Regions from separate parts of the Hahella aquimaris genome, predicted to be linked through region 2. Evidence: predicted binding sites of a transcription regulator. Region 2 holds the regulator's gene; the other holds the start of a gene.

Region 1 (14,725 bases), 3.3 Mb from region 2:
CGTTCTCCGCATCAATGTCCCAATGCGCGCAGGCCAGCGTCCACAACGTCAGCAGGGACGCCGGTCGCTCCAGCCAGGGCTCCGCGCCGGGGACGCCTAAGTCTCGCAGCAGCTTGGCCAGGGCTTTGCCCACATGGCGGTCTTCGTCCAGCAACTCCTGGGTTTCACGCGCGGCGAGCAGCCAGGCGTTCCAGTAGGTGATTTGTTCGTGGTCATTGGCGCGCCAAGCCTGCAGCAGCTTGAACAACACGGGCAGATCGGTTTTCCCGAGCCCTTGACTGACCACGCCCTGTAACCAGTCGTGGATTTTTTCCGGCGTGTCGACGCCGCCGTGATCAATGGCCCACTCCAAGCCCTGCGAGTAGGCGAATGCGCCCACAGGCAAGGCCGGGCTGGTCAGGTTCATGAGTTTCAGCAACGCTAAAGGCGGCATGGGCGGCTAGTCCTCTAATGCTCGTGAGGGTGCGAATGAAGGTGAACATGACCATGTGGATGTTCATGATCCGGCCCGTGAAAATGGTAGCGCGCACTGAGTTCCCTGGCGTCGTGACGACTCTGATCGTGAGACTGGTCGTGGCCATGATGATGACCGCCATGTCCGCTATGTCCGCCATAGGCGCCGTTTTCAGGATTGAACGGCGCAGACTCGTGAATGACTTCCAACCCATACAGGCGGCACAGATCCTCCAGAACATGATCCGGTTGGAAGCGCACCCAGAGCTCGCCAATCTGTAGCGGCGTATGTCGGTTGCCCAGGTGATAGCAAATCTGCGCAAACTGACGCGCTTCGCTGGCCTGCGCGGTAGCTACGGTTTCCGGCGCGGCGCTGATGGCGTAAATATCGCCGTTTTCAGCCGCCAGCAGGTCGCCGTCGAGTAACGTTTTACCGCGCTCCAGAAACAATCCGACCTCCTCGCCGGACTGCGTTCTGGCGCGCAAGCGACCGCGTTTGCGTTCGTCATAAGTGAGGCTGATGACGCCCGCGATAGGGGGCGTTTGTGTTTCCGCGACGTAGCGTTCAGTAATGCGAATCATGCCATCCCTCCATCTTTAAAACAGAAAATAGCGCTGCGCCAGAGGCAGGACCTTGGCGGGCTCGCAGACCAGCAGCTCGCCGTTGGCGCGCACTTCATAGGTTTGCGAATCCACTTCCATCTGCGGCGTCAGGTCGTTCAGCACCATGCTTTTCTTGGTGACAGTGCGGGTGTTGCGGCAGGCGCTGAGCGGGGACTGCAAACCGAATTGCTCTTTCACCCCGTTATCCAGAGCGGCCTGACAGACAAAGGTGAGGCGGGTCTGATGCATGGCCTGACCGAACGCGCCGAACATGGGGCGATAGTGCACCGGCTGCGGCGTCGGGATGGAGGCGTTGGCGTCGCCCATGGGAGCGGCGGCGATCATGCCGCCTTTGATGATCAGGGAGGGTTTCGCCCCGAAGAAAGCCGGCCGCCACAAAATGATATCCGCAAGCTTGCCGGGCTCCAGTGATCCCACCTCGTGAGCGATGCCATGGGCGATGGCGGGGTTAATGGTGTATTTGGCGATGTAGCGCTTGGCGCGAAAGTTGTCGGCGCGCTCGGAGTCCTGCGCCAGCGGGCCACGCTGCACTTTCATTTTGTGGGCGGTCTGCCAGGTGCGGCAAACCACTTCGCCAACCCGTCCCATGGCCTGAGAGTCGGAGGAGATCATGCTGAATGCGCCAAGATCGTGCAGGATGTCTTCCGCAGCGATGGTTTCCTTGCGGATGCGGGAATCGGCGAAGGCGACGTCTTCTGGGATATCCGGGTCCAGATGGTGGCACACCATGAGCATGTCCAGATGCTCGTCCACTGTGTTGATGGTGTAAGGTCGGGTCGGATTGGTGGAGGAGGGCAGCACGTTCAATTCGCCGCAGGCTTTGATGATATCCGGCGCATGACCGCCGCCAGCGCCTTCGGTGTGATAGGTGTGGATGGTGCGACCTTTGAACGCGGCCAGCGTATCCTCCACAAAACCGGACTCATTCAGCGTGTCGGTGTGGATGGCCACCTGCACATCGTATTTTTCCGCGATATTCAGGCAGTTGTCGATGGAGGCGGGGGTGGTGCCCCAGTCCTCATGCAGCTTTAAGCCCATAGCTCCGGCGAGCATTTGTTCTTCCAACGCCGCCGGCAGACTGGCGTTGCCTTTGCCGAGAAAGCCCAGATTCATGGGAAAGGCGTCGGCGGCTTGCAGCATCTTGCCCATATGCCAGGGGCCGGGCGTGCAGGTGGTGGCGTTGGTGCCGGTGGCGGGACCAGTGCCGCCGCCCAGCATGGTGGTGACGCCGGACATTAACGCTTCTTCGATTTGCTGCGGACAGATGAAATGTATGTGGGCGTCGATGCCGCCAGCGGTGGCGATCATGCCCTCGCCGGCAATGACCTCGGTGCCGGGACCGATAATGATGTCGATGTTGTCCTGAATATCCGGGTTGCCTGCTTTGCCAATGGCGGCGATGCGACCCTGCTTAAGTCCGATATCCGCCTTGACGATGCCCCAATGATCCAGGATCAGTGCATTGGTGATGACGGTGTCCACCGCTTCCGTATTGGGGCGTTGCGACTGTCCCATGCCGTCACGGATAACCTTGCCGCCGCCGAATTTCACTTCGTGGCCGTAGGCGGCGTAATCTTTCTCCACTTCAATCCATAATTCGGTGTCGCCCAGGCGCACCCGGTCGCCTACGGTTGGCCCGAACATGTCGGCGTAGGCGGCTCTAGAAATCTTTGCCATGGTGATAAGTCCTGCTGTGTAACCTGTTTGCGTGCTGCCTTATTTTTGTCGCGCCGGGCGTCGTCATAAGGCGCCCATGACATCGCCACGGAAACCGTAAACCTTGCGCTCGCCGCCCAGGGCGACCAGCTCCACCGTGCGGGTTTGTCCGGGTTCGAAACGCACGGCGGTCCCAGCGGCGATGTTCAGGCGGAAGCCGCGCGCATGCTCTCGCGGAAAGGACAGCGCCGGGTTGGTTTCAAAAAAGTGATAATGAGAGCCCACTTGCACCGGCCGGTCGCCGGTATTGGTGACTTCCACGGTAATGGTCGGCAGGCCGGCGTTGATTTCGATGTCGCCGGGGAGGGCGTCTATTTCTCCTGGAATCATGACTGGATCTCCATCAGCGATTAAGGGATAGGGTTATGGACCGTGACCAGTTTGGTGCCGTCCGGAAAGGTGGCTTCCACCTGCACCTCTGGAATCATTTCCGGTATGCCATCCATGACGTCATCCCGCGTCAGCAGCGTGCGGCCGTAGGCCATCAGCTCAGCTACGCTGCGGCCATCCCGGGCGCCTTCCACGATTTCCATGCTCAGGTAGGCCATCGCCTCCGGGTAATTCAGTTTCAATCCCCGCGCTTTGCGCCGCTCCGCCACCAGCGCGGCGGTGTACAGCAGCAGTTTGTCTTTCTCTCTAGGGGTGAGTTCCATCGTGAACTTCCTCTTTTATCTTGCGGTTACTTTTATTGTTGGATAACTGCGATGTTTGGGTCTTAGTGGCTGATCAGCTTTCGCTTCAAGTCACGTCTGTGTCAGGTCGCCCATATCCGCGGCGGATGACTTTCTACCCCGATTAACGCTGGACGCAGCAGGGACCACGCCGCCATAAACAAATGCTTGATGGGTTCCGACTGCTGGCACAGCGCGCGCAGAATGATCAGGTCATCCTTGCGCGTCAGGGTCCAGCGCAAGCCTTTGTCTACTTCAAGGGCTGTGATGACTGTATTCGCCTGCAAGGCTTCGCGGCACTGCTGCAGCAGTTTTTGCGGCGATTCCTTCTCATATCCGGCGAGCAGCGATCCGTAAACCTGTTGTCCCTGCAACCCCCACGGCTCTTGAAACCCGGGGCCTTCGCCGCGCAATGCGACCCGCTCGAAGAAGCAGGGCGCGCCGTCACGCAGAATCTGGGTGGTCTGGGTGAAGGCTCCATGGGCGAATGGGGCGTCCGCCGCCGGGCGTCCCAATGCGGTGATTTCCCAGACGATAAAGCGGCTGGCGGCGCTGGTATGCAGCTGTAAGGTCTGTGCGCCATCGGCGCCGTCGTAAATGATGTTTTCCTGGGGCAGCCATTCCAGACTGTCCGCGGCGGCGCAGTGCAGCCGAACGGTCTGACATTGCCGGTGTCCGGCTGCGTCAGTGCGATAGATTTTGCCGGCGGAAGGGGTAGTGAACAGCGCGCCTGCGCCTTGCTCCACTCTGGCGTCAATTTCGATTTCATCTCCGCAAACCAGACCGCCGGGAGGATGCAATATATAGATGTGGGGGCGTTGCGCGCCTTCTGGATAAAACGGTCGCTGCACCCGCAAAGGGCCTTGATGAGCGGCTTGCTTCAATATGGTGCGACTTGACTCTTTAGTCAGGTTTAAGGTGAGCGACGCCCGCCAGTTTCTGGCGCCGGTGGCGGCGGAAGAGCCAGGATTCAATTCCTGCTCCGCCTGCTTGTTTGTATCGGTGAATTGCTCTGCAAGCATTACGCTGCGTACCTTTACGCTGGGGTCGCGTCCTCTGTCCGCGACTTTCTTCTTACCTGCTGCGCCCTGAAACAATGCGTGGGCGCGCTCATTTCTGTCTCGTTGTGGCAAGTCATTAAGCGAATGCTGTGCCAATCCCTCGCCATTTTGGCGCTGACAGGGCGGAGGCGGTGGTTTAAAAGCGTTCAGGCTCTCTTTTTTTGCACCGCTTTGGTTCATGGATTGGGCGCGCCTTAAGTGGGTCGTCAGACATTTTTTGAGAGCGCCCCGTTATTGTGCCCCCATGCTTGAGACATGGGTCACACTGGTGCGAATGGGGGCTCCGTAAAACTACGTATCTTTGGGTTTTCAAATGTAACGTTATGAAATCAAAGAGATAAAAAAGTGATGGAACACTGCGTGCGTTGCTTGCGACGGGAGAAACTCACAACATTAACCCGTATCGGAGTTCGTACAATGAAAAAAATGTCTAGGCGTGTTGGGATTGGTTTGAGCGCGTTGGCCCTTTCAATCAGCGCCTCCCTGGCGCAGGCGGCGGACACCATCAAGGTGGGCGTTCTGCACAGCCTGAGCGGAACCATGGCTATCAGCGAGACAACTCTGAAGGATACAGTTCTCATGCTCGTGGATGAGCAAAACAAGAAGGGCGGCCTGCTTGGTAAGAAGCTTGAAGCCGTCGTGGTTGATCCCGCTTCCAACTGGCCGCTGTTCGCAGAGAAAGCGCGCGAGCTGTTGGAAAAAGACAAAGTGGATGTGGTGTTCGGTTGCTGGACCTCCGTCTCACGCAAATCCGTACTGCCGGTGTTTGAAGAGCTGAACGGCCTGTTGTTCTATCCGGTGCAATACGAAGGGGAAGAGTCCTCCAAGAATGTTTTCTATACCGGCGCCGCGCCCAACCAGCAGGCGGTGCCTGCGGTCGACTACCTGATGAATGAGCTGGGTGTGAAGCGCTGGGTGCTGGCGGGCACCGACTATGTGTATCCGCGCACCACCAACAAAATCCTGGAAGCCTACCTGAAATCGAAAGGCGTCAAACAGGAAGACATCATGATCAACTACACGCCTTTCGGGCACTCCGACTGGCAGAGCATCGTCTCCGACATCAAGAAGTTCGGTTCCGCCGGCAAGAAAACCGCAGTCGTCTCCACCATCAACGGCGACGCCAACGTGCCTTTCTATAAAGAGCTGGGCAACCAGGGCATTTCCGCGGAAGACATCCCGGTCGTGGCCTTCTCCGTGGGTGAAGAAGAGTTGTCCGGTCTGGACACCAAACCCCTGGTCGGCCACCTGGCGGCCTGGAACTATTTCATGAGCGTGGACGCGGAAGCGAACGATGAATTCATCGATTCCTGGAAAACCTTTATCAAGGATAAAAAACGCGTCACCAACGACCCCATGGAAGCGCACTTCATCGGCTTCAACATGTGGGCGGAAGCGGTCAAGAAAGCCGGGACTACCGATCCAGACGTAGTCGGTCAGGCAATTGTCGGCGTCACGGTGCCTAATCTGTCTGGCGGCTACGCCACCATGATGCCGAACCACCACATCACCAAACCGGTGCTGATTGGCGAAATTCAGGAAGACGGTCAGTTTGAAACCGTGTGGCGCACTTCCGGCGCTGTCATGGGCGACGCCTGGTCCGACTATCTGCCAGGCAGCAAAGACCTGACGGCGGACTGGACGCTACCTCTGAGTTGCGGCAACTACAACGTCAAAACCGGCAAGTGCTCCGGGCAAAACTATTAATCGATCACGCCCATCCCATCGCGGAAATTACTGTGACGCCGGCTTCGACTGGCGTCACAGCGCAGACTTCCGCCGGGCGCAAACCGCTACGGAAAGAGTAACCCATGCGACGACTTTCCCTCCTGTTTTCCCCAAGCTCGCGGCTGAGTTTTGTAAGACTGGGCTGTGCGCTATTAATGATATGTATGTGGATGCTGGGTTCCGGCGCACAGGCGGAGCCCGCTGACGCACGCCTGGAACCCATTCTTACCCAATTAAAGACGGCGGGCTTTGCTGAAAAAGAGCAGCTCGTCAGCGCATTAAGCGAGATTGACGATCCCCAGGTCGCTCCCATTCTCAGCGCGTTGCTGGAAGGCGATCTACAATACGCCAAGAAAGGCGAAGGCGAAGTGGTTATCTTGCGCTACGCCAATGATCTTTACTCTGCGCAAAACGCGCTGACCGGCGAGGTGACTGAGGACGTTGAGAAGCGCGCGTTCAAGAAGATCAGTGTGAATAATTCCCTGCGGCAATTGCTGCGGGAAAGTCTGGCGGCGCTGCAATTACGTGCGCCGGATGTGAATGTGCGACTGGAAGCGGCGCGCAATATGATGAAATCCGATGACGCGAGCAATATTCCTCTACTGCAGCGCGCGCTGGAGAAAGAGCAGGATGCGTCCGTTCAAGAGCTGTTATCTGTCGATCTGGCCATGTTGCAGGCGCGCTATGGCGAAACAACGCAGAGTCGGGTGGCGGCGATAGAGCAGCTGCAGGGCGAGCTGTATGTGGAAGTGCGTTCGCTGCTGCGCAGCTTTCTGAACACCAACGGCCAGGGCGAGTTCCTGGAGCCGGACCCAGCCGTAAGGCAGGCGGCGCAGGAGGCGTTGGATGCGATCGAAAGCCTGGTCGCCTTCAATAAAGGCGTGGAGAACGTGTACTTCGGCGTCAGTCTGGGCGCGGTGCTGTTGCTGGCGGCGGTAGGGCTGGCCATCACATTTGGTGTGATGGGAGTCATCAATATGGCCCACGGCGAGATGATTATGCTGGGCGCTTACACCACTTATATGATTCAGCAATGGATGCCGAACCATATTGAGTACTCTTTATTTGTCGCCATTCCTGCGGCGTTTCTGGTGTCGGGGCTGGCGGGCGTCGTGATCGAGCGTGGCGTGATCCGTTTTCTTTACGGTCGCCCACTGGAAACCCTATTGGCCACTTTTGGCATCAGCCTGTGTCTGCAGCAACTGGTCAGAACCGTTTTTGGTTCCTTGAATCAATCCGTTATTACGCCGGCCTGGATGTCGGGCTCTATTGAGATCAACGGCGCACTGTCTCTGACCTACAACCGTTTATACATCATTATCTTCAGCATTCTGGTGCTGCTGGCGCTGGCGGCGTTGCTGCGTAAAACCCAGTTCGGACTGCAAATGCGGGCAGTGACGCAAAACCGGCCCATGGCCAGCTCCATGGGGATTCGCACAGGCTGGCTGGATGCGCTGACCTTTGGTCTTGGGTCCGGCATCGCCGGTATCGCCGGCGTGGCGTTGAGTCAATTGACCAATGTCGGTCCCAACCTCGGTCAGTCCTACATCATTGACTCATTTATGGTGGTGGTGTTCGGCGGCGTGGGCAATCTTATGGGCACTTTCGTCGGGGCCATGTCCCTGGGCGTCGCCAATAAACTGATGGAGCCCTTCGCTGGCGCGGTGCTGGCGAAAATTCTGGTGCTGGTTTTCATCATCTTGTTTATTCAGAAATACCCGCGAGGCATGTTCGCCCTCAAGGGCCGCGCGGTGGAGGGCTGATAATGCAGTTGGGACCTGTCACTCGACTTCTCATGAACGATAAAGGCGGCCGCTATCTGCTGCTGGCGCTGGCTGCGTTGGCGGTGATCGTGCCGCTGTTGAATCTGACCATGGCGCCGGGCTCGGCGCTGCATGTGTCCACCTACACGGTAACATTGCTCGGAAAATATCTCTGCTATGCCCTCTTGGCGCTGGCGGTTGATCTGATCTGGGGATACTGCGGGATTCTCAGTTTGGGGCACGGCGCTTTTTTTGCCTTGGGTGGCTACGCGATGGGGATGTACCTGATGCGCCAGATCGGCGATCGGGGCGTTTACGGCGATCCGTTGCTGCCGGACTTCATGGTGTTTTTGAACTGGAAAGAGCTGCCCTGGTATTGGCATGGCTTCGATAATATCGGTTTCGCCATGCTGATGGTGGCGTTAGCGCCTGGGCTGCTGGCGTTTGTGTTTGGCTGGCTGGCGTTTCGCTCGCGGGTCACCGGGGTTTATCTCTCCATTATTACCCAAGCGCTGACGTACGCGCTGATGCTGGCGTTTTTCCGCAATGATATGGGATTCGGCGGTAATAACGGCCTGACGGATTTCAAGGATTTGCTGGGCTTCAACCTGCAATCGGACGCCACCCGCTGCGGCTTGTTCATCGCCTCCGCCGTGTCGCTCATGCTGGGGTATGTCCTGTGTCGCCGTATCGTTAACTCCAAACTCGGGCGTGTCCTGGTGGCGGTGCGCGACGCGGAAGCGCGCACGCGGTTCTTGGGGTATCGGGTGGATAAATACAAGCTCTTTGTATTCGTTGTCTCCTCGGTGCTTGCGGGAATAGCCGGCGCGCTCTATGTCCCTCAGGTGGGCATTATTAATCCCGGCGAGTTTTCTCCCATCAACTCCATTGAGATCATCATCTGGGTGGCTGTGGGCGGGCGCGGTACGCTGTATGGCGCGGTCATCGGAGCTGTGACGGTGAACTACGCGAAAACTTATTTCACCGGCGCGTTTCCTGAGCTTTGGCTGTATTGTCTGGGCGCTTTGTTTGTGATCACCACTCTGTTTTTACCCAAAGGGTTGGTCGGGCTGCTTGAGCGCATCCGTCCAAGGAGAAAGTCGGCGTCACCAGCGCAATCTGAAACGTCTGGGGACGCCGTCACGACTACCGGTACCGCCGCGTCGACGCCAAGTGAGCCTTCGCGTCCCGCCGCCGCTGACCTGCGCGCCGGGAAAGCGGTGGAAGTCAGTCCCAGCTCATAAGGAAAGATCATGCAAGCGAAACATCTGGAACAGCCCAGCATTCTTTATTTAAACGGCGTCTCTGTCAGCTTCGATGGTTTCAAGGCGCTGAACAGCCTGTCATTGATTCTGGCTCCGGGAGAATTGCGCGCGATTATCGGCCCAAACGGCGCAGGCAAGACCACCATGATGGATGTGATCACCGGCAAGACGCGGCCAGACACCGGGCAGGTGCTGTTCAACAATAACATCGACCTGACTCAGCACGACGAGGCCGAGATCGCCAATATGGGCGTCGGCCGCAAATTCCAGAAGCCAACGGTGATTGAGTCGCTGACGGTGTTTGAAAACCTGGAGCTGGCGCTGCAAGGCGGTCGCAAGGTGTATGAGGCCTTCTTCCACCGGCTCAGCAAGGCGCAGAAAACCCGCATTGATGAAATTCTGAATCTGGTGGATCTCAGCGCCAGGGCGGACGAACTTGCTGGCGCGCTCTCTCACGGGCAGAAGCAATGGTTGGAGATCGGCATGCTGCTGATACAGGGGCCGGAATTGCTGCTGATCGATGAACCAGCGGCGGGGATGACCGACGTGGAAACCGAGAAAACCGCCGAGCTGTTCAAAGCCGTCTCCAAGCAACATTCCCTGGTGGTGGTGGAGCATGACATGGACTTCGTGCGCGCGCTGGAGTGCAAAGTCACGGTGTTGCACGAAGGACGCGTCCTGGCGGAAGGTTCGCTGGATCAGGTGCAGAAGAATCAGCAGGTGATTGAGGTTTATCTGGGGCGGTAACGATAAGTAGACGCCCCTGGATCAAACAGCGACAGAATAATCGAGTAATGTCATATGTTGAACGTACAGAACGTAGACTTGTTTTACGGCGCCAGTCAGGCCTTATATGGCGTCAGTATGGAAGCGGAGGCGGGCAAGGTGTCCTGCATTCTGGGTCGCAACGGGGTGGGTAAGACCTCCTTGCTGCGTGCGCTGTCCGGTCGCCATCCCGTCAAAAAGGGCGCGGTGCTCTGGCAGGGGCGCGATATAGCGCGACTCTCCCCCCATGACCGCGCCAAACTGGGCATTGCCTACGTGCCCCAGGGGCGTGAGATATTTTCCCAGCTTACGGTGTTGGAGAACCTGAAAACCGGCTTCGCCGCCATTCCTCGCAGTCAGCGCAGCATACCTGAGGAAATTTTCACCCTGTTTCCCGTGCTGAAAAGTATGCTGAAACGCCGCGGCGGCGATCTCTCCGGCGGGCAGCAACAGCAGCTCGCTATCGCCCGCGCCCTGGTCACCCGTCCCAAACTCCTGATGTTGGACGAGCCGACGGAAGGCATCCAGCCATCCATCATCAAGGATATCCAGAGCGTCATCGGAAGACTGCGCGACAGGGGGGATATGGCCATAGTGCTGATCGAACAGTACCTCGACTTCGCCTACGAACTCGCCGATAACTACGCCGTACTGGATCGCGGCGCCGTCGTCCTGTCCGGCCAGAAAGCCGACATGGATAAAGAGCAGGTAAGAGGGTACATGACGGTGTGAAGAATTGACTCAGGGATGAGTTTGACGCCCCCTATCTATCTGCTGCCTGCGCTTTACCTCCCACCTGCGCGCCAACGTTTAGCCATTAAAGTTTCATATAAAGAAATCCCTGACATACTCTACTCTTAATAGAGTCGTTTCGCTTTGACCCATATGGAAATGGAAGCGCATTGGTTTTTCGTGATTCTTATTTCTTTGGTGGAGGTAAAAGCATGTTAAGAAGCATCTATGAAAAGTATTCGGATTTAATGTGGCGTCCCGTGTCCGTGGAGATTGAGGGGGAGGCGCGTGATGCGATGATCTTTGATCTGTCGCAGGTGGATGAAAGCGATGCGGAATGCTTTTTCGACGATCTCTTTTGCGACGGCATGCCTGAAAATTTGGACCTGGACACCAAAATTCCGTTTTTAGTCACCGGCTTTATTGAAGGCGACTTTGAAGTGGGAGACCTGGATGTAATCGCGCAACCGGAAAGCCTGTTGTTTCTCGACATTGAAAATGCGGAAGATGGAAAGTGCCCGGTTTACTACATTGAAGTGGGCGGTACGGCGATAGTGGAAAGCTTTAAGAAGCTATGTGACGATGTGAACGACTTGATTATCGTTAATAGAGAACATGAAGCAGAATAAATCGACAACGACGGATCTTTATTCATGGCGCCAGCAGGGAGAAATATATTTCTGGCGCTATAAAAATAATCCCAGCGATTACGCCGGCTGGCATTTGAGCACGGACACAACGGGCGCCGATTCGCTCTTGCAGTTATTGGGTCAATGTCTTCAGGTTAATGACTCCTTATATCGTACTCTAACCTTAAGCAAACCTGACGCCGCGGCGGCAGTGGCGAACTGCCGCGACCAAGTGATTAGCTTCCCTAAGCTTAAACTGACCTATACGCCGGATAGGACTGCGCAGTGGACAATTAATGAAACCGAAGGCAGACCTTGTCTGGATATATCGAAGCAGGGAGTTCAGCTCTTAATGCAAGGGTTGCAGGATATTATAGCCGGACGGGGAGACTACGCCTTGGGTGATAAGGAACATCGACTTTGGTTTTGGTGGTGTTTGAAGTAGTCACAATCCTCATATCTCGTAAAAATCCCGTATCCACTCGATTCACTCGCGCCACCTTCGTTATCGCTAATTAACGTGGCGCCAGACTGTCTGCGTATAAGTTGTTTTATCCGGTTGTATAATTCACATTGTAATAGGTTTGATTATAAAGTGATCGAATTCGCGCAAGGGTAGAGCCAATACAACAAAAATTAATATGACGGTAATGTTATTTATTAGTAAATAATTGTGCTTTATAAGTGAAAATGCTTGATGCTTAATAACTTTGCGTTATACTCCGCTTCCAACTCGTATTGTATTGGCCAGGCTGTAAATGGCCCGGATTCAATAGTTTTCATAATTACATTGGGGATAAGAAATGAAAAAGATTAACGCCTACGAAAATACGCTTGCTGAAATCGAAGCGCTGAAAAAGAAACTGGAAGCGCTGGAAAATGACGACGAACTGAAAAAGAGCCTGGAATTCAAAAAGCAGCTTGAAGCGCTGATGAAAAGCTACGACGTTTCTTCCGACGAGCTGCTGAACCTGCTGGGTGGGGACAAAACGCCAGCTAAAGCCTCTGCTTCTGACAAGCGTCGTGGCGCGCGTCCTTTGAAAGTGTACAAAAACCCAGAAACCGGCGAAGTAGTTGAAACCCGCGGCGGTAACCACAAAGTTCTGAACGCGTGGAAAGAACAATACGGCAAAGAAACTGTTGAGAGCTGGTTGGCTGCTTAATGGTTTTATAAGGCTGTAATCGGTTAGCGTTTTTACATCCTCCATACGAAGGGAGGGATATCAGTAAAGCGTCATGCCAAGCCTTGATGGAAACGCCTCCTGTATGGAGGCGTTTTTCGTATCCCTATTTCTACAAAAGCATTTCCTCCTCGTTGCTTTTGCTACTCATGCTGATGTTTTGCTCTGTATTCAGAATAGGTGCAATAGCAGAGGCAATAGAATGAACGTTTTTAGCTCTCAACATTGATACGTGTCCACCATCCACTTTGTGTGCATTGATGGGCTGGGCGCATAGCTGGTTATAGTTCTCAACGGCCAAACGAAGTAATTTCCTTGAGAAAGAGTTTTCGCTGTATAAAAAAAGAAGCTTGCTATGCAACCTGCCGCTTGGCTCATATTGATTGAATAGTGAGTCTTGAGCAGCATAAACTTCTATGAATCCATCCAGTAGTTGGCTGTCGCCATTGGCGGGGAGTAGTCCTCCCATTACCATTAAATGCTTCAGTTCCTCTTTCGCTGATGGAAAATTGTGGTTTGGACCTCTCGATGCGTCCCCAAGAAACTCATCGACAACATGCAACACTTTTTCTGCGACACTCATATCAGGCATGGCGGCAATTTCATTGGAAAGGACAGTATTAGATAACGCTGTATCTAAAATAATGACATGAACTTCCTGATTGCATGCTTCCAGTTTTCGAGCCAGCTCAAATACTACCCGTCCGCCAAAAGAGTGACCTAATAAATAGTAGGGCCCTATCGGTTGCTCGATAGTGATTGCATTCAAGTAACAGCTAATCAATGAATTCCAATCGTTATGAGGCTCTTGGGCTCCATCAAGTCCTTTAGCTTCAAATACTAATACTTGCGCAAACTGACTTAGCTCGTCTGATAGCGCTTGGTAAGCGATACTAAATCCCCCAGCTCCAGGCACGCAGAATAATTTAGGGAATGCTTTATTCGTTAATGTTTCGTCCGATAACCTTACCAGCGGCTTCCACTCTTTGTGCTTATCCAGGACACGATAGGCATCAATATATGTGGCTAAGTCTTTTAACTGTGAATGCCCAAAAATATCTCTTACGGCTATTTGGACGCCCAACTGATCACTAATTGCTGAAACTAACCTCATCACTAATAAAGAATGTCCGCCTGATGCAAAGAAGTTGGCGTTGGCGCTGATGGGGCGATTGATCTGCAGCAGTGATCGCCATATGTCAGCCAACTTGCATTCCGTGGAGCCAACCGGCGCTACAAACTCATCTGCCGAGGCGGCGTAGTCCGGGACTGGCAAGGCGTTGCGATCGACTTTGCCGTTAGGCGTTAGCGGCAGTGAATCCAGGGTTACAAACGCCGAGGGCGTCATGTAGTCAGGCAACTGTTGCGTAATGGTGCGTTTTAAATCACGGATTAATTGCTCTTCAGTCAAGTTACTGCCAGTCTCGGTGATTACATACGCCACCAGACGCTTATCGCCCTGGTCCTCCCGGGCGACCACGACGGCCTCCCGAACCGCCTCATGTTGTAGTAAAGCCGCTTCGATTTCCCCAGGCTCAATGCGAAAGCCGCGGATTTTGACCTGATGATCGATGCGGCCGAGAAATTCCAGGTCGCCATCCGGCAGCCAGCGCACCAGATCCCCAGTGCGATACAGGCGGTCATGAGGATCGTCGCTGAAAGGGTTTGGAATAAACTTCGCCGCAGTGAGATCGGGGCGGTTTAAGTAACCACGGGCGAGTCCAGTTCCACTAACTAATAACTCTCCAGGCGCGCCAATGGGTTGAAGCTGATTCTGTTGATTTACGACATAACACTGGTGGTTTTTTAAGGGTTTGCCTATTGCCGGGATATCGCCCACGTTGAAATCTTTGACCTGTTCAATTGTCACCACGTGCGTTTCAGAAGGGCCGTAGTGATTCCATAAGCAACAGCTGGGATGGGCTTGAAGAAACTGATGTAAGTTGCCAGTGATCTGAAGCGCTTCGCCGGCGGTAATGATTTCTTTGATATGAGACAAGGAGATGCTCTGGTGGGTTAAGAAATCAGTGAGCGCATGTAACAACGCAGGCGCAATAAACAGACGCTCAATGCGTTGATTGGATAACACGTCCGCCAGCAGTGACATATCCAGTCTCGCATCGTTATGGATAAGCAC
Region 2 (14,725 bases):
GAACTTCAGGGCGCACCCACCGGGTAATTCTGTCTTTAACGGACATAAACCTATTCCTCTACTATGCGATACTCTGCGGATCGAGCATGGGCGGTCAGCCCTTCGCCACGCGCGAGCACCGAAGCAATGCGCCCGGCGTCAGAGGCTCCGCGACTGGAAAAATTGATCAATGATGAACGCTTCTGGAAATCATATACCCCCAAAGGGCTCGAGAAGCGTGCGGTTCCAGAGGTCGGCAACACATGGTTCGGTCCCGCGCAATAGTCTCCCAAAGCTTCCGCCGTATAACGCCCCATAAATATGGCGCCGGCATGCCTGATATCAGGTAACAACGCATCAGGATCAGCAACCGACAGCTCCAAGTGTTCAGGCGCGATAAGGTTAACCACCTCAACTGCGTCTTTAAGATCTGCGACCTTAATAAAAGCGCCTCGCTCTTTTAAAGACACGGAAATAATATCTTTACGTTCCATACCCGGCAGCAGCTTCTCGATTGAGGCTTTCACCGCAGACAGGCAGGCCGCGTCAGAAGAAATGAGGATCGCCTGCGCATCCTGATCGTGCTCCGCCTGCGAGAACAGGTCCATAGCGATCCAATCCGGATCCGTGCCGCCATCGCAGACCACGCAGATTTCCGAAGGGCCGGCAATCATGTCGATGCCAACAGTTCCGAACACCATACGCTTGGCCATCGCCACGTAAATATTGCCGGGACCGACAATTTTATCGACCTTGGGAATTGTTTCCGTGCCATAAGCCAGGGCCGCCACGGCTTGGGCGCCACCGACGGTAAATACCCGATCGACGCCCGCCACCGCCGCTGCGGCAAGCACCAACTCATTCACTTCGCCACGCGGCGTCGGCACAGTCATGATAATGGAGCCGACCCCCGCCACTTTCGCGGGAATCGCGTTCATAAGCACTGAAGAGGGATAAGCGGCCTTGCCGCCCGGGACATAAATGCCAACGCGATCCAAGGGAACAACCTGCTGCCCCAAGACGGTTCCATCTTCCTCCTTATAGATCCAGGAGGGTTGAACCTGCCTCTCATGGTAACGACGGATACGCTCGGCGGCGCTTTCCAGCGCGCTTTTCAATTCAGGACTAATAGAGGCGAGAGCCTGTTGCATGCGATGATGCGGAATTTCCAGAGCGCTCATTGACGTTGCATTCATATGATCAAAGCGATTTGTATATTCCAACACCGCTTCATCACCGCGAGCGCGCACATCTTTCAACACGCCCTCCACAACGCGGTTCACTTCCGCGCTGTCGTCTTCCTGAAAAGCCAGCAAAGCTTCCAGTTGCGACTTAAAATCCGCCTGACTGCTATCTAACTCACGCATATCTGCAGTTCGCCTCATTCGCTACTTCATTAGTATTCGCCCACAACACCCTCTGCTCAAGCAAGGGCGCATAAAATCATTCTGCGCCCACCGCCTGCGCCAGCTTGTCGAGTATTGGCTGTAAACTGGCGTGTTTCATTTTCATGGAGGCGCTGTTGGCAATCAGCCTGGAGCTGATGTCGCATATTTTCTCGCGCGGCTCTAAGCCGTTGGCCACAAGGGTATTGCCCGTATCGACAATATCTACAATTTCATCCGCCAGCCCCATCAGCGGCGCCAATTCCATACCGCCATACAACTTAATGATGTCAGCCTGGATGCCTTTGCCTGCGTAGTAACGCTTGGCGATATTGACGAACTTGGTCGCCACTTTGATACGCCCCGATTTAGGCGCCGCGCCTTTCATCGCCGCCGTCATCAGACGACAGGTGGCGATTTTGAGGTCCAGCGGCTCATAAAGGCCATCATAGCCGTGCTCCATCAGCACATCCTTACCTGCGACCCCCAAATCCGCCACACCATGCTGTACGTATGTTGGGACGTCTGTGGCGCGCAACACAACCAGCCGCACATGGGGCTGGTTGGTGGTGAAGATCAGTTTACGGCTTTTCTTGATATCGTCTTCTGGCTCAATACCGGCCGCCGCCAACAGCGGCAGGGTATCTTCCAGGATACGCCCCTTGGACAGGGCAATGGTGATGATCGCACTCATTACAGGATTCCGGATATTGGTGAATTGCTTCAGCCCGGCAGCCGACGAATCTTCGCGCCTAATAACTGCATTTTTTCTTCAATACACTCATAACCACGGTCAATATGGTAAATGCGGTCTACAAGGGTATCCCCTTCCGCCACCAATCCAGCGATCACCAAGCTGGCGGAAGCGCGCAAGTCTGTCGCCATTACCGGAGCGCCGGTCAAAGACTCTACTCCCTCCACGATAGCAGTATTGCCTTCCAGCTTAATCTTCGCCCCCATGCGGCGCAGTTCCTGCACGTGCATGAAGCGGTTTTCAAATACGGTTTCAACGATAGCTCCCGTACCTTCCGCCACGGTATTCATGGCGACGAACTGCGCCTGCATATCAGTTGGGAAAGCAGGGTAAGGAGCCGTGCGCAGGTTGACAGCTTTCGGCCGGGCTCCTTTCATATCCAGCTCTATCCAGTCTGGACCTGTGCTGATATGTGCGCCGGCTTCATCCAGCTTCAACAGAACCGCTTCCAAGATGTCTTCGCGAGTGTCTTTTACTCTGACCCGACCACGAGTCGCCGCGGCGGCGACCAAATAAGTCCCGGTCTCCACTCGATCCGGCAATACGTTGTAGCGGCAGCCATGTAGTCGTTCAACGCCGTTAATTTCAATCGTAGAAGAGCCATGACCACGAATATCCGCGCCCATTGCAATCAAACACTCAGCCAAGTCTATGACTTCCGGTTCACGCGCGGCGTTTTCAATTACCGTCTTACCATCCGCCAGCGTCGCCGCCATCAAGAGGTTTTCTGTACCGGTTACCGTCACAGTGTCCATGTATATATGCGCGCCTTTCAAGCGACCATTGATTTTTGCTTTGATATAGCCGCCTTCGACCAGAATATCGGCGCCCATGGCCTCCAAACCGCGGATATGCAGATCAACGGGTCTGCTGCCGATAGCGCAACCGCCCGGCAATGAAACTTCCGCCTCGCCAAAGTGAGCCAGCATTGGCCCCAGCACCAGAATGGATGCCCGCATGGTCTTTACCAGCTCATAGGGCGCAGTCAAATGTTTGATAGTATTGGCGTGCACTTCCACACACATTTTTTCGTCGATCATCAGCTCAACGCCCATGCGGCCCAACAGCTCAATCATGGTGGTGATGTCGTTAAGATGCGGCAGGTTGCCGATAGTGACGGGCTCATCCGCCAGCAACGTCGCAGCAAGGATGGGTAATGCGGAGTTCTTCGCACCGGAGATACGAATCTCCCCATTAAGCGGTTTGCTACCGCCGATCAATAATTTGTCCATTAAACTTACCTGGGTTGGAAAACGAATTATTTATTCGCGGCGGCCCACTCATCGGGAGTGTATGTTTTGATAGAAACAGCGTGTACGGTGCCGTCAGCGATCAGATCATGGATGCAGCTGTACACCGCTTGCTGTTTTTTGACGGGAGTAAGGCCGGCGAAACGTTCGCCGACGGCAACAACCTGATAATGATAGCCATCACCTTCTACACGGACTTCACAGTCGGACAGCTTTTCTTGCAAAATTTCTTGCAATGCTTCGGGTTGCATGCGCCCACTCCTCGTTATTCGTTGGCTGAACTAAACGAGGCATTTTAACCCAAGCAGGGGCTGGGCCCAAGTTATGGATTGGAAACAATTTGCAGCGACAGCCGCAAATTGCTTAACTGGAGGGATATTTACAAGTCAGTCTGGCGCGTCCGCCAGCGGCAAAACAGTTTCAACGCCGCTAACACGCGCAATATCAAACATCTTGCCGGACAGCCCTGACACACTGACGTTTAGCTCTTTGGCCTCCGCCGCCGCAACCAATCGCAGCAATAACGATATCAATACGCTTTGCGCATTCTCAACGAGAGACACATCTATGCGCAGCGGCGAAGAGGCGTCTGTCGTCCGTACAGAGTTTTCGCCCTCAGCCAATAAGTCAGTCACGCAGGAGAGATCAACCGCTCCAGAAATGCTCAGCACCGTTTCTCTGGATTGCTCATCCCTGGTGCAGGTCAATCTTGCCGACATTACTTCGCCTCGCTAGTCAGTTCATCTTCTTCGATCCGACTGGACCAGCTATCTACAACTTTGGTGATGTCGCCATTATGCACGTTAACTTGCTGCTCAAAGCGGTCCTTGAATGCAAGGCCTATATTCACGCCATTTACGATGACATTCTCCAGCAACCATTTATTGTCGCGATTTCTATACATCGAATAGATAACCGGATACTTGTTGCCAGATGCAGAGATCACTTCCAAATCCACACTTGCACGCCCCTCATCTCTTGGATTGATGGTGGCAGTCAATACGTTGACTTTAAACTCGCCACTCTCCACCAGCGCTTTGCCGTATGCGTCAAACAAGCTCTTTTTGAACACTCCAACAAACTTTTCTTTCAGCTCATCACTGGCTTCTCTGCGATATCGCCCCATTACCCGTGCGGCAATGCGGTCAAAATCAACCAGATTTTCAAGCGCATCTTGCATCACGCCATAAAATTTTTGTGGATTCTCGTAATAAGTCTGCTTTTCGGATTGCAGCTTGGTAACCAGCATTTTAGTGCTGTCCTGCACCACGCCAAAAACGTCTTGCTGTGCGTTGGCCTGCGCCACAACAGCAAACGCCATCATCGCCATGACTGCAAACACACTCCCAATATTCTTCACTGTTAACATCATGTAAATTGCCTAACTGTTTCTTTGCCTGACTAGCACTAACCAAAATTCACGACTTTATTTTGAATTCAGAGATACAGCGACCTACTTGCTGGTCGCAAAGTCGCTTATCAGCTTCTCTAAATTTAGCGCGCCCTGCGTACTATAAAAGAAGTCTCCGTCCTTTAGGGCTTCCTCGTCCCCACCAATAGAGACATTAATATACTTTTCCCCCAAGAGGCCTGCGGTACTGATAACTGCGACACTGTCCGCACTCAGATAGTTCACATCCGCATCAATATCCATTTCCACAACAGCCTTGGACGACTTGGGATCCAATGCAATACTGTTGACGCGCCCGATAGTGACGCCGGACAAGGACACTTTACCCCGCACCCTCAACCCACCCACATCAGTAAATTCCGCATATAACTTGTAGGTATCCTGCGTAGGACTCAGCGACAACCCGCTCACTTCAAGCGCCAATAAGAACAACGCCCCAATGCCGGCGACGATGAACGCCCCTACAGATATCTCCAGCGTACGAATCCGCATATTAAAAATCTCCAAACATTACGGCGGTCAAAATAAAATCCAGTCCCAGCACCGCTAACGATGAGTAAACAACTGTTTTGGTGGTCGCAGAGCTGATGCCTTCAGAAGTAGGTACCGAATCATATCCCTGAAAAACGGCGATCCAGGTACACACGACGCCGAACACAATGCTCTTGATAATCCCGTTGAGAATGTCATCGGAGAAGTCCACAGACGCCTGCATATTGCTCCAGAACGACCCCTCATAAACGCCGAGCCATTCCACCCCCACCATTTTACCGCCCCAGACGCCCACAACGCTAAATATCATGGCCAACAAGGGCATAGCGATAAATCCAGCTAGAAGCCGCGGGGCAATAATCTGCCGCAACGGGTCGACCCCCATCATCTCCAGACTGGATAATTGCTCCGTCGCCTTCATTAACCCAATTTCAGCTGTCAGCGCAGAACCGGCGCGTCCGGCGAATAATAACGCCGTCACTACCGGCCCCAATTCACGCACCAGCGTCAAGGCGATCATCTGGCCAATAGCCTGCTCTGAACCATAGTCCACTAGAATGTTGTAACCTTGTAGGCCAAGCACCATGCCTATAAACAGACCACTGACGACAATAATCACCAGCGATAGGACGCCGACGGAGTAAAGCTGTTTGAGTACTAGCGGCAAACCTTTCATGCGTGGAGCGCCCAGTAACGACCCCACCAAAAAAATTCCCGCCCGACCTAAGGCGCCGAGCGAAAGCAGGCCATTTCTACCAAGCCTTTGCAGAAAATCCAGCATCCTGGTCTCCCCGTAATAAATCCTCCGCATAATCTGTCGCGGGAAAATGGAAAGGCACCGGCCCATCCGGCAATCCATTGAGGAACTGCTTAACAAAAGCATTCCCGCTGGAGCGCAACTCCTGAGGACTTCCCTGCCCCATCACCTTACCGTCGGCGACTATGCACAGATGGTCGGTAATACTCAATGACTCCTGAATATCATGAGACACCACCACGCTGGTCAGCCCCAAAGCATCATTAAGCAAGCGGATCAACTGGACGATAACGCCCATAGCGATAGGATCCTGACCTGTGAAAGGCTCATCATACATCACCATTTCCGGGTCCATAGAGATAGCCCGCGCCAACGCCACACGACGCGCCATGCCGCCGGACAGTTCGCTTGGCATCAGATCACGTGCGCCGCGCAACCCCACTGCGTGGAGCTTCATCAGCACCAAATCCCGAATCATTGCTTCCGGTAGCTGGGTGTGAATCCTCAAAGGGAATGCGACGTTCTCAAAGACACTGAGATCAGAAAAGAGCGCGCCGGATTGGAACAACATCCCCATACGCTCGCGCAACTCGTATAACTCCTTGCGCTTCAGCTTCGGCACATTAAAGCCGTTCACCCAAATGTCGCCTTTGTCGGGCTTCAATTGGCCGCCGATTAATTTAAGTAGAGTGGTCTTGCCCGTACCGCTGGGTCCCATGATGGTGGTGACCTTGCCTTTGGGTATATCGATGTCTACGTTATCGTAGATAAGCCTGTCGCCTCTGGCGAAGGTAAGCCCCCTGACTTCCACGTAATTGGAGGGGTTTCGCGTCATCTAAAATCACCTTAATCGCCCAGTCCGCGTAAACGCCCCCTTCCTGGAAGCATTAAGCATCCTAAAAACATAACCTTACGGCGGCTTTAGCGTTTCTGCCAAAAATAGCCTAAACAGCTGCGGAATATATCAGAAGATGTTTTAACTGCCCACATCTTTCCCGGTAAGTTGCAGCAGCCCCCGAGCGTCGTATAATACGCAAGCCTCGCCGCTCATGATAAAACTTTACACCTGTCTGCGGCCAAGCTGACACTCCAACAAACCGACTCTGGAACGCTGCATTAATGAGCCACCACGATCACGAATATATAAAAGCCGCCAAACGCACAATTGAAATGGAGCTTGAAGCTATTCAAGCGCTAACCAACCGCATAGATGAGGCTTTTGTCAAAGCGTGCGACCTGATGCTAGAGTGCGAAGGGAGAGTTGTAGTGACAGGCATGGGAAAATCAGGCCATATAGGCAATAAAATTGCCGCCACTCTTGCTTCAACCGGCACCCCTTCCTTTTTTCTTCACCCAGGAGAAGCCAGCCATGGCGACCTGGGAATGGTAACCCCCAAAGATGTCGTTCTGGCGATATCCAATTCGGGAAATACCGCGGAAATCGTCACCATACTACCGCTACTTAAACGCATGGGCGTGCCGTTGGTCAGTATGACCGGCAACCCAAACTCCACACTTTCTCAAATCGCAGAAGCCAACATCGACGCCAGTGTCGTCACAGAAGCCTGCCCCCTTAACCTCGCTCCCACTTCCAGCACCACTGTATGTCTCGTATTGGGAGACGCCCTGGCGATAGCGCTGCTGGAAGCACGCGGCTTTACAGCGGAAGATTTTGCATTCTCGCACCCTGGCGGAGCTTTGGGACGCAGACTACTTCTAAAGGTATCCGACATCATGCATACGGGCGAATTTGTTCCTGTTGTCAAATCAGGCGCCTCACTAAGTGATTCGTTACTGCAGATGTCACAGAAAGGTCTGGGAATGACCTGTATTGTCGATGAGAATGACAAGCTGCTAGGCGTGTTTACTGACGGAGATTTACGTCGCACTTTAGACAAAAACATTGATATACGCAGCAGCGCCATTGATACAGTCATGACCTCAAACTGCCGATCTGTCACCAAAGACATGCTCGCCGCAGAAGCCCTGGGGTTGATGCAAGAGAAAAAGATCAACGCCCTGCCTGTCGTCGACGCTGACAATAAAGTCATCGGCGCCTTCAACACCCAAGATATGCTACGCGCAGGAGTCATTTGATGTCGCCGTCGTTGACCGAACAACAGATCCTGGCTTTACAGCCGATTAAACTCTTGGCCCTGGACGTAGACGGCGTTCTGACGGATGGGACTCTCTACTTCGGCGAATCTGGCGAGCAATTCAAACCGTTCTCCATACTCGACGGACTTGGCGTCAAACTATTGCAAAAAGCTGGAGTAACCGTCGCCATCATCACCGGCCGCAAGTCAGCCATGGTCGCCAAAAGAGCCAGCGACCTGGGCATTTTAGAGTTACTGCAAGGCCGCGAAGACAAACTTGTCGGGCTCAATGAAATTCGTGACAAGCTTGGTTTGGAGCTGAATGAATGCGCCTATATTGGCGACGACCTGCCTGATCTTGCGGCGATTCGCAGCTGCGGATTTGGCGTTACTGTGCCGAACGGTCACTGGTTTGTTCGCCAACATGCCGCCTACTGCACCTCCGCCCAAGGCGGCAAAGGCGCAGTCAGGGAAGTAAGCGATATGATTCTTGCGGCCAAAGGCCTGCTCCACACCTCCTTGGAAGCCTATTTATAACTTCATGACAGAACTGTTCAGACAATACAGCAAGTGGCTCTACGCGGCTTTGGCGGCGTTTCTGGTTTTTTATCTAGTCGCCTATCAGGACGAAGCAAGCGCCCCGTTCTTCGAGGAAGAGTCACTCCTGAAAGACGAGCCTGACGCATTTGTCATCAACGCGGTTTACACCACCTACAACAAAGAAGGCGCACTCACCAGCCGCCTGCAAAGCCAACTGGCGAAGCACTACCCCGATACGGACACTGGCGTACTGACGCGCCCCAACCTGGAAATCTTCCAGCAAGGGGAGAAAAGCTGGCATGTAGAGTCTTTGGAGGGCGAACTGCTTATCAAGCAGGACACCTTGAAACTGCGTGGAGATGTAGAGGTAAATGGCGCATCCAACGACGGCGCGCCGATTCTCATGCAAACGCAAGCGCTTGACTACAACAACAAGTCACGCTTTATCAGCACCGATCAACCCGTTAAGATAACTTCAAATATCAATCAGTTAACCGCTGTCGGAATGGAGGCGGACATTGATAAAAAGCTTATTGTATTACTTTCTCAGGTAACCGGCGTTTATGCACAACCCAAGTAAACTATTCACCGTGGCGCTGTTGCTGGGCTTTATTTTCGCCCCGTTAAGCCATGCTTTGGACCTTCTTAACGGCAGCGATGAACCAGTGCGCATCAAAGCCGGTCGCTGGGAGAGAGACGGCCAGAAAGGCATCGACACCTATATTGGCAATGTCGTCATTACCCAAGGCAAATCCAGCATTGAGGCGGACAAAGTCATTTTATACACCGATGACAATGGCATCAGTCGCTTCCAAGCAACCGGCAAGCCTGCTCATTTGGTGCAGTTTGACGAAGAAAAACAAACTGAAACCCACGCTTACGCAGAAAACATGGACTATGACCGCAGCCAGAGTAAAGTCGTTATGCGTAACCATGCGCGCATTCTTCAGGACAACAGCTCAGTGGAAGGCGAAGAAATCATTTATTTCACAGACAAGCGTTTAGTCACGGCAAAGGGAGCCTCATCGGGCAATCAAACCGAGCAGGTTGAAATCATCTATCATCCGCCCAAATCTAATAAACAATGAGCACCCTCACTGCCAGAAATCTGGCCAAGGCCTACAAAAAACGGCCTGTTGTAAAAGATGTGTCCGTTGAAATTCGCAGCGGCGAAATCGTTGGCCTCCTCGGACCTAACGGCGCAGGAAAAACCACCTGCTTTTACATGGTGGTAGGACTGATCCCCAGCGACAAAGGCAGCGTATTCATTGACGAAGCGGAAATCACTGGCCTGCCTATGCACGGGAGAGCGCGCAAGGGCATCGGCTATCTGCCACAGGAAGCATCGGTCTTCAGAAAGCTGTCAGTGGAGGACAATATCTACGCCATCCTTGAGACCAGAGCAGATCTCAGCCGCAAGGAGCGCAAACTAAAAATGGAAGAACTGCTACAGGAGTTTCACATCACCCATATTCGCAAAAGCCTTGGCATGAGCCTCTCAGGGGGCGAACGTCGACGCGTGGAAATCGCTCGCGCGCTGGCCACAGAGCCAAAATTTGTCCTGCTGGATGAACCATTCGCCGGGGTGGACCCTATTTCCGTCAACGATATCAAGCAGATTATTGAGCATCTCAAAAAGCGCGGCATCGGCGTTTTAATTACAGATCATAATGTGCGCGAGACCTTGGATATTTGTGAACGCGCCTATATTGTCAGTGAAGGATTTATTATCGCAAGCGGCGCCCCAAGTGATATCCTTGCCAACCCAAAGGTTAGAGAGGTCTATCTGGGTGACCAGTTCAAACTTTAGTTTAACCGGCGGTCTCCATCCCAGATGGACCTCAAGGCTCAAGAGCTTAGGATTAAAGCACCTAATAACTATGAAAAACTCACAAGATCTGTGCCTGAATCGGTGGTAAGCATCAGATGGTTATGAAAACTTCATTGCAGTTAAAGCTGGGTCAACAGCTGACCATGACCCCGCAACTGCAACAAGCAATAAAACTTTTGCAGCTTTCAACACTGGATTTACAGCAGGAGATTCAACAAGCGCTTGAGTCCAACCCCATGCTGGAAGTGTCTGAAGAGGACGAATCACCCAACCACGTTCAGAACGATACGATCAGCGACATGCTCGCCAACAACTCCAGCAAGGAACGAACGCAGGAGTCGGGCATGGATGAAGGGGGGTTCGCTGAAGAGGACAACTGGTCCGACTCCATTCCGAACGATTTGCCCGTCGATACCGCCTGGGATGATGTCTTCCAAAGCGGATCAAGCAACTACAGCGGCGGCGAGGATGACGAATACGACTTCGAGTCCCGCAACAGCAAAGGCGAAACCCTGCAAGACCACCTTCTCTGGCAACTCAACCTTACCCCCATGTCCGACATTGACCGCATGATCGCCGTAGCGATTATTGATGCAGTCAGTCCTGATGGTTATCTCTCCCTCACTCCCGATGAAATTCATAGCGGTCTGCAAACTGAGGGGGAAGAAGAAATTGAGCTGGACGAAGTATGCGCAGTTTTAAAACGTATCCAGCAATTCGATCCTCCCGGTGTCGCCACCTGCAACCTGCAGGATTGCCTGCTGAGCCAGCTGAATCAACTGCCGAAAGACACCCCTTGGCTAGGTCAAGCCAAGCTGGTGGTCAGCCACTACATCAATCTGCTTGGCAACCGCGACTACGCCCAACTAATGCGTCGCAGCCGCCTGAAAGAAGACGATCTGCGGGAAGTACTAAAGCTGATTCAAAGTTTGAACCCAAGACCGGGCGAAGGCATTCAGGAAAGCAATACCGAATATGTGGTTCCTGACGTTATCGTCAAAAAAAACAATGGCCGGTGGCTGGTGGAGCTGAATCCGGAAATCGCCCCCAAGATCCGCATCAACCCTGGCTATGCGGGCTTGGTGAGACGCGCGGACAACAGCTCAGACAACACTTACTTGCGCGATCAGTTACAGGAAGCGCGCTGGTTTATCAAAAGCTTGCAAAGCCGTAATGAAACTCTGTTGAAAGTCGCTTCACAAATCGTCGAACATCAGCAAGGATTCCTAGAGTACGGCGAAGAGGCGATGAAGCCGCTGGTGCTGCACGATATTGCGGAGGCGGTGGAGATGCATGAGTCAACCATTTCCCGGGTGACCACCCAGAAATATATGCACACTCCTCGCGGCGTATTTGAGCTGAAGTACTTTTTCTCCAGCCATGTCAGCACAGACACGGGTGGCGAGTGTTCTTCGACCGCTATTAGAGCTATTATCAAGAAGTTAGTTGCGGCGGAATCACCGAAGAAACCATTGAGCGACAGCAAAATTGCTGCGCTGCTTGGCGAACAGGGCATCAACGTCGCCCGTCGCACGATCGCAAAGTACCGGGAGGCGCTTTCCATTCCGCCTTCCAATGAACGTAAGCGATTAATTTAAAAGGAGGAATACAGGTATAAGACTTAAATCAAATAGTCACAAACTGGATGTGCTAGTATTTTTCATGGAAGTGCAAAATTCATAATGCACCGTATATTGGCATTAGGAGCAAAGTATGCAAATGAACATCACCGGACATCAAGTCGAGTTAACTGAAGCACTGAAAGATTACGTTAACAACAAGTTCGACAAGCTCGAACGACACTTCGACAGTATCAGTAATGTCCAAGTTACGCTCTCCATTCAAAAACAGCGTCAGATTGCAGAAGCAACCATGCACATAAGCGGCGCTGACCTGCATGCCAATGCTGAACACGAAGATATGTACGCGTCAATTGACGCACTGGTGGACAAATTAGATCGCCAGATCCTCAAACACAAAGAGAAGCACGTTGATCGGATGCACGGCGCATCCGCCAGATAACAGAACATGGCCCAAACCACACTAACTATTGAGTCAATTATCTCGCCCGCCCTCACACGCTGTGGGGTGTCGGGCTCGAGTAAGAAGCGCGTTCTCGAATATATCGCCAATCTGATTGCGCAACATTTTCCATTTTTGGACGAGAACGCCATTTTTACCAACCTGATCTGCCGTGAAAGACTCGGCAGCACTGGTATCGGCCAGGGCATCGCAATACCCCACTGCCGCCTGGAAAACTGCGACCGCATCATAGGGGCCTTGATTACACTCAAGGACAAGATCCCTTTTGACGCCATAGACAACGAACCCGTAGACCTGCTGTTCGTTCTGATCGTGCCTCAGGAGGCCACCAGCGAACACTTGGACCTACTGAGCCAACTGGCCCAGAAATTCAATGACCGTCGCTTCTGCGAACACCTGCGCGACTGTGACAACGACGAAACCCTGTTCAGGAGGGTGCTGGAGAAATAATCCAGCTTCGATGGAAAGAGGAAGACATGAAGCTGATTATCGTAAGCGGTCGTTCAGGCTCCGGAAAAAGTACGGCGCTCCATGTCTTGGAGGATATGGGTTATTACTGCATCGATAACCTGCCTATCGGTCTCCTCTCGCCTCTCACCCAAGAGGTGCTGGATCAGGGGAAAACCCAAAACCAGCAGCTCGCCGTCAGCATAGACGCCCGTAATCTTTATAGGGACTTATCGGACTTCCCGTCCATTTACGCCACTCTGCAAGCGCATAATATCGATGTGGAAATCATCTATCTTGACGCTAATGACGCCACCTTGATCAAACGATTTCATGCAACGCGTCGCAAGCACCCGCTCAGCAGTAAAAGCACATCGCTGAAAGAAGCCATCGCCAAAGAGAAGCAGTTATTGGAGCCAATCGCCACCCTGGCGAACCTCTACATAGACACCAGCGACCTCTCCATTTACCAGTTACGAGATCAGGTAAAGATCAGGGTTATCGGACACAAAACCCAAGAGCTGGCTCTGCTCTTTCAGTCTTTCGGCTTCAAGCATGGCGTGCCGTCGGATTCCGACATGGTGTTTGACGTACGCTGCCTCCCCAACCCCTACTGGGACACCGCACTGCGCGGCTATAAAGGCACTGATCAGGAAATCATTGAATTCCTTAAGCAGCATCCGGAACCGGAACAGATGCTGCAGCACATCATCAGCTTTCTTGAGACCTGGATTCCGCACTTCCAGAACAGCAACCGCACCTATATGACGATCAGCATCGGCTGTACTGGCGGGCAACACCGCTCCGTCTATATCTGCGAGTGCCTGGGAGAGCATTTCAAGAAAAAATATGATAATGTCCAAGTGCGCCACAAAGAGCTGGCGCAATAAGGTTTTAACAATAAGAAGCCACTGTCGCTTAACAATTAAACCGGCCTGAATCCAACATTCAGGAAATTTCAATCTTTTATATTCATCGCGCCCCATGATCCAGGAACAAGTCACTATTATTAATAAGCTTGGCCTGCACGCCCGAGCGGCGGCCAAATTCGTGTCCACCAGCGGCCGATTCGCCAGTAAGATCAGAGTAGCCAAAGAAGGCCAGGAAGTTGACGGAAAAAGCATAATGGCGGTCATGATGCTCGCCGCCAGCAAGGGAACGCTTCTCACTTTGAAAATAGAAGGCCCGGACGAAGAGGAAGCCTTTCACGCCATCAAGGCTCTGATCGAGGACTATTTCGGAGAGGGTGAATAACCCTAATGCTTTCGGGGCGCTTCGCCCCATCCCTTCCAAACATACCAGACAATACAAACCGCTTGAATAAAGTAAGACAATTCCCTGATTTTCCTTAGACTATTTTTCGTCTTAACTTACACTTTATAGTGGGCTCGCTTATACTGGCGCCACAACGGCGCAGAGCCCGTCTCTGTATTTAATCCGGCAATTTCCTCGCTGCCCGTTGCGGGCCGCCCTAAACGCGGATGTAAGTCTATGCCTCAAGCGACCGAAAAAAGCACTGCCAAGGTCCGTATGCGCTCCATTGCGGAAGCGCTGGAAAGCGGGTCTTTGCAGCAGGTCGCGCGCATTCTGAACGGCGGCCTATCCCCCAGCGACATCGCCCACTTACTGGAATCGTCTCCGCCCAATGAGCGGAAGTTACTCTGGCAGTTAGTCGATGACGAACTGGATGGCGAAGTTCTTCAATATCTGAGCGATGAAATTCGTTCCGACTTCCTCAGC

Evidence for each region. Region 2 encodes sigma-54, which starts transcription at its own class of promoters, with help from an activator protein. Its sites were predicted from a motif close to TGGCACNNNNNTTGCTNT; they were not measured.
Region 1: urtA (urea ABC transporter substrate-binding protein) is a predicted target of sigma-54. The motif match lies at 4,875-4,892, and genes of this name have one in related genera.

Annotation. Positions count from the first base shown of each region.
Region 1 is NZ_CP132203.1:3,523,027-3,537,751, reverse strand. It holds gene O5O45_RS15640 (urease accessory protein UreF) at 1-433, opposite strand, end outside; gene ureE (urease accessory protein UreE) at 448-1,035, opposite strand; gene ureC (urease subunit alpha) at 1,051-2,754, opposite strand; gene O5O45_RS15625 (urease subunit beta) at 2,818-3,123, opposite strand; gene ureA (urease subunit gamma) at 3,144-3,446, opposite strand; gene O5O45_RS15615 (urease accessory protein UreD) at 3,548-4,621, opposite strand; gene urtA (urea ABC transporter substrate-binding protein) at 4,943-6,232, shown strand; gene urtB (urea ABC transporter permease subunit UrtB) at 6,337-8,016, shown strand; gene urtC (urea ABC transporter permease subunit UrtC) at 8,019-9,260, shown strand; gene urtD (urea ABC transporter ATP-binding protein UrtD) at 9,270-10,028, shown strand; gene urtE (urea ABC transporter ATP-binding subunit UrtE) at 10,083-10,778, shown strand; gene O5O45_RS15585 (hypothetical protein) at 10,991-11,407, shown strand; gene O5O45_RS15580 (hypothetical protein) at 11,394-11,852, shown strand; gene O5O45_RS15575 (histone-like nucleoid-structuring protein, MvaT/MvaU family) at 12,211-12,570, shown strand; gene O5O45_RS15570 (non-ribosomal peptide synthetase) at 12,701-14,725, opposite strand, start outside.
Region 2 is NZ_CP132203.1:269,110-283,834, reverse strand. It holds gene hisC (histidinol-phosphate transaminase) at 1-46, opposite strand, end outside; gene hisD (histidinol dehydrogenase) at 51-1,346, opposite strand; gene hisG (ATP phosphoribosyltransferase) at 1,423-2,058, opposite strand; gene murA (UDP-N-acetylglucosamine 1-carboxyvinyltransferase) at 2,088-3,350, opposite strand; gene O5O45_RS01430 (BolA family protein) at 3,377-3,619, opposite strand; gene O5O45_RS01425 (STAS domain-containing protein) at 3,755-4,087, opposite strand; gene O5O45_RS01420 (MlaC/ttg2D family ABC transporter substrate-binding protein) at 4,087-4,740, opposite strand; gene mlaD (outer membrane lipid asymmetry maintenance protein MlaD) at 4,822-5,271, opposite strand; gene mlaE (lipid asymmetry maintenance ABC transporter permease subunit MlaE) at 5,273-6,052, opposite strand; gene O5O45_RS01405 (ATP-binding cassette domain-containing protein) at 6,024-6,863, opposite strand; gene O5O45_RS01400 (KpsF/GutQ family sugar-phosphate isomerase) at 7,148-8,125, shown strand; gene O5O45_RS01395 (KdsC family phosphatase) at 8,125-8,661, shown strand; gene lptC (LPS export ABC transporter periplasmic protein LptC) at 8,666-9,244, shown strand; gene lptA (lipopolysaccharide transport periplasmic protein LptA) at 9,228-9,752, shown strand; gene lptB (LPS export ABC transporter ATP-binding protein) at 9,749-10,474, shown strand; gene O5O45_RS01375 (RNA polymerase factor sigma-54) at 10,597-12,093, shown strand; gene hpf (ribosome hibernation-promoting factor, HPF/YfiA family) at 12,209-12,517, shown strand; gene ptsN (PTS IIA-like nitrogen regulatory protein PtsN) at 12,524-12,988, shown strand; gene rapZ (RNase adapter RapZ) at 13,015-13,875, shown strand; gene O5O45_RS01355 (HPr family phosphocarrier protein) at 13,970-14,239, shown strand; gene mgtE (magnesium transporter) at 14,477-14,725, shown strand, end outside.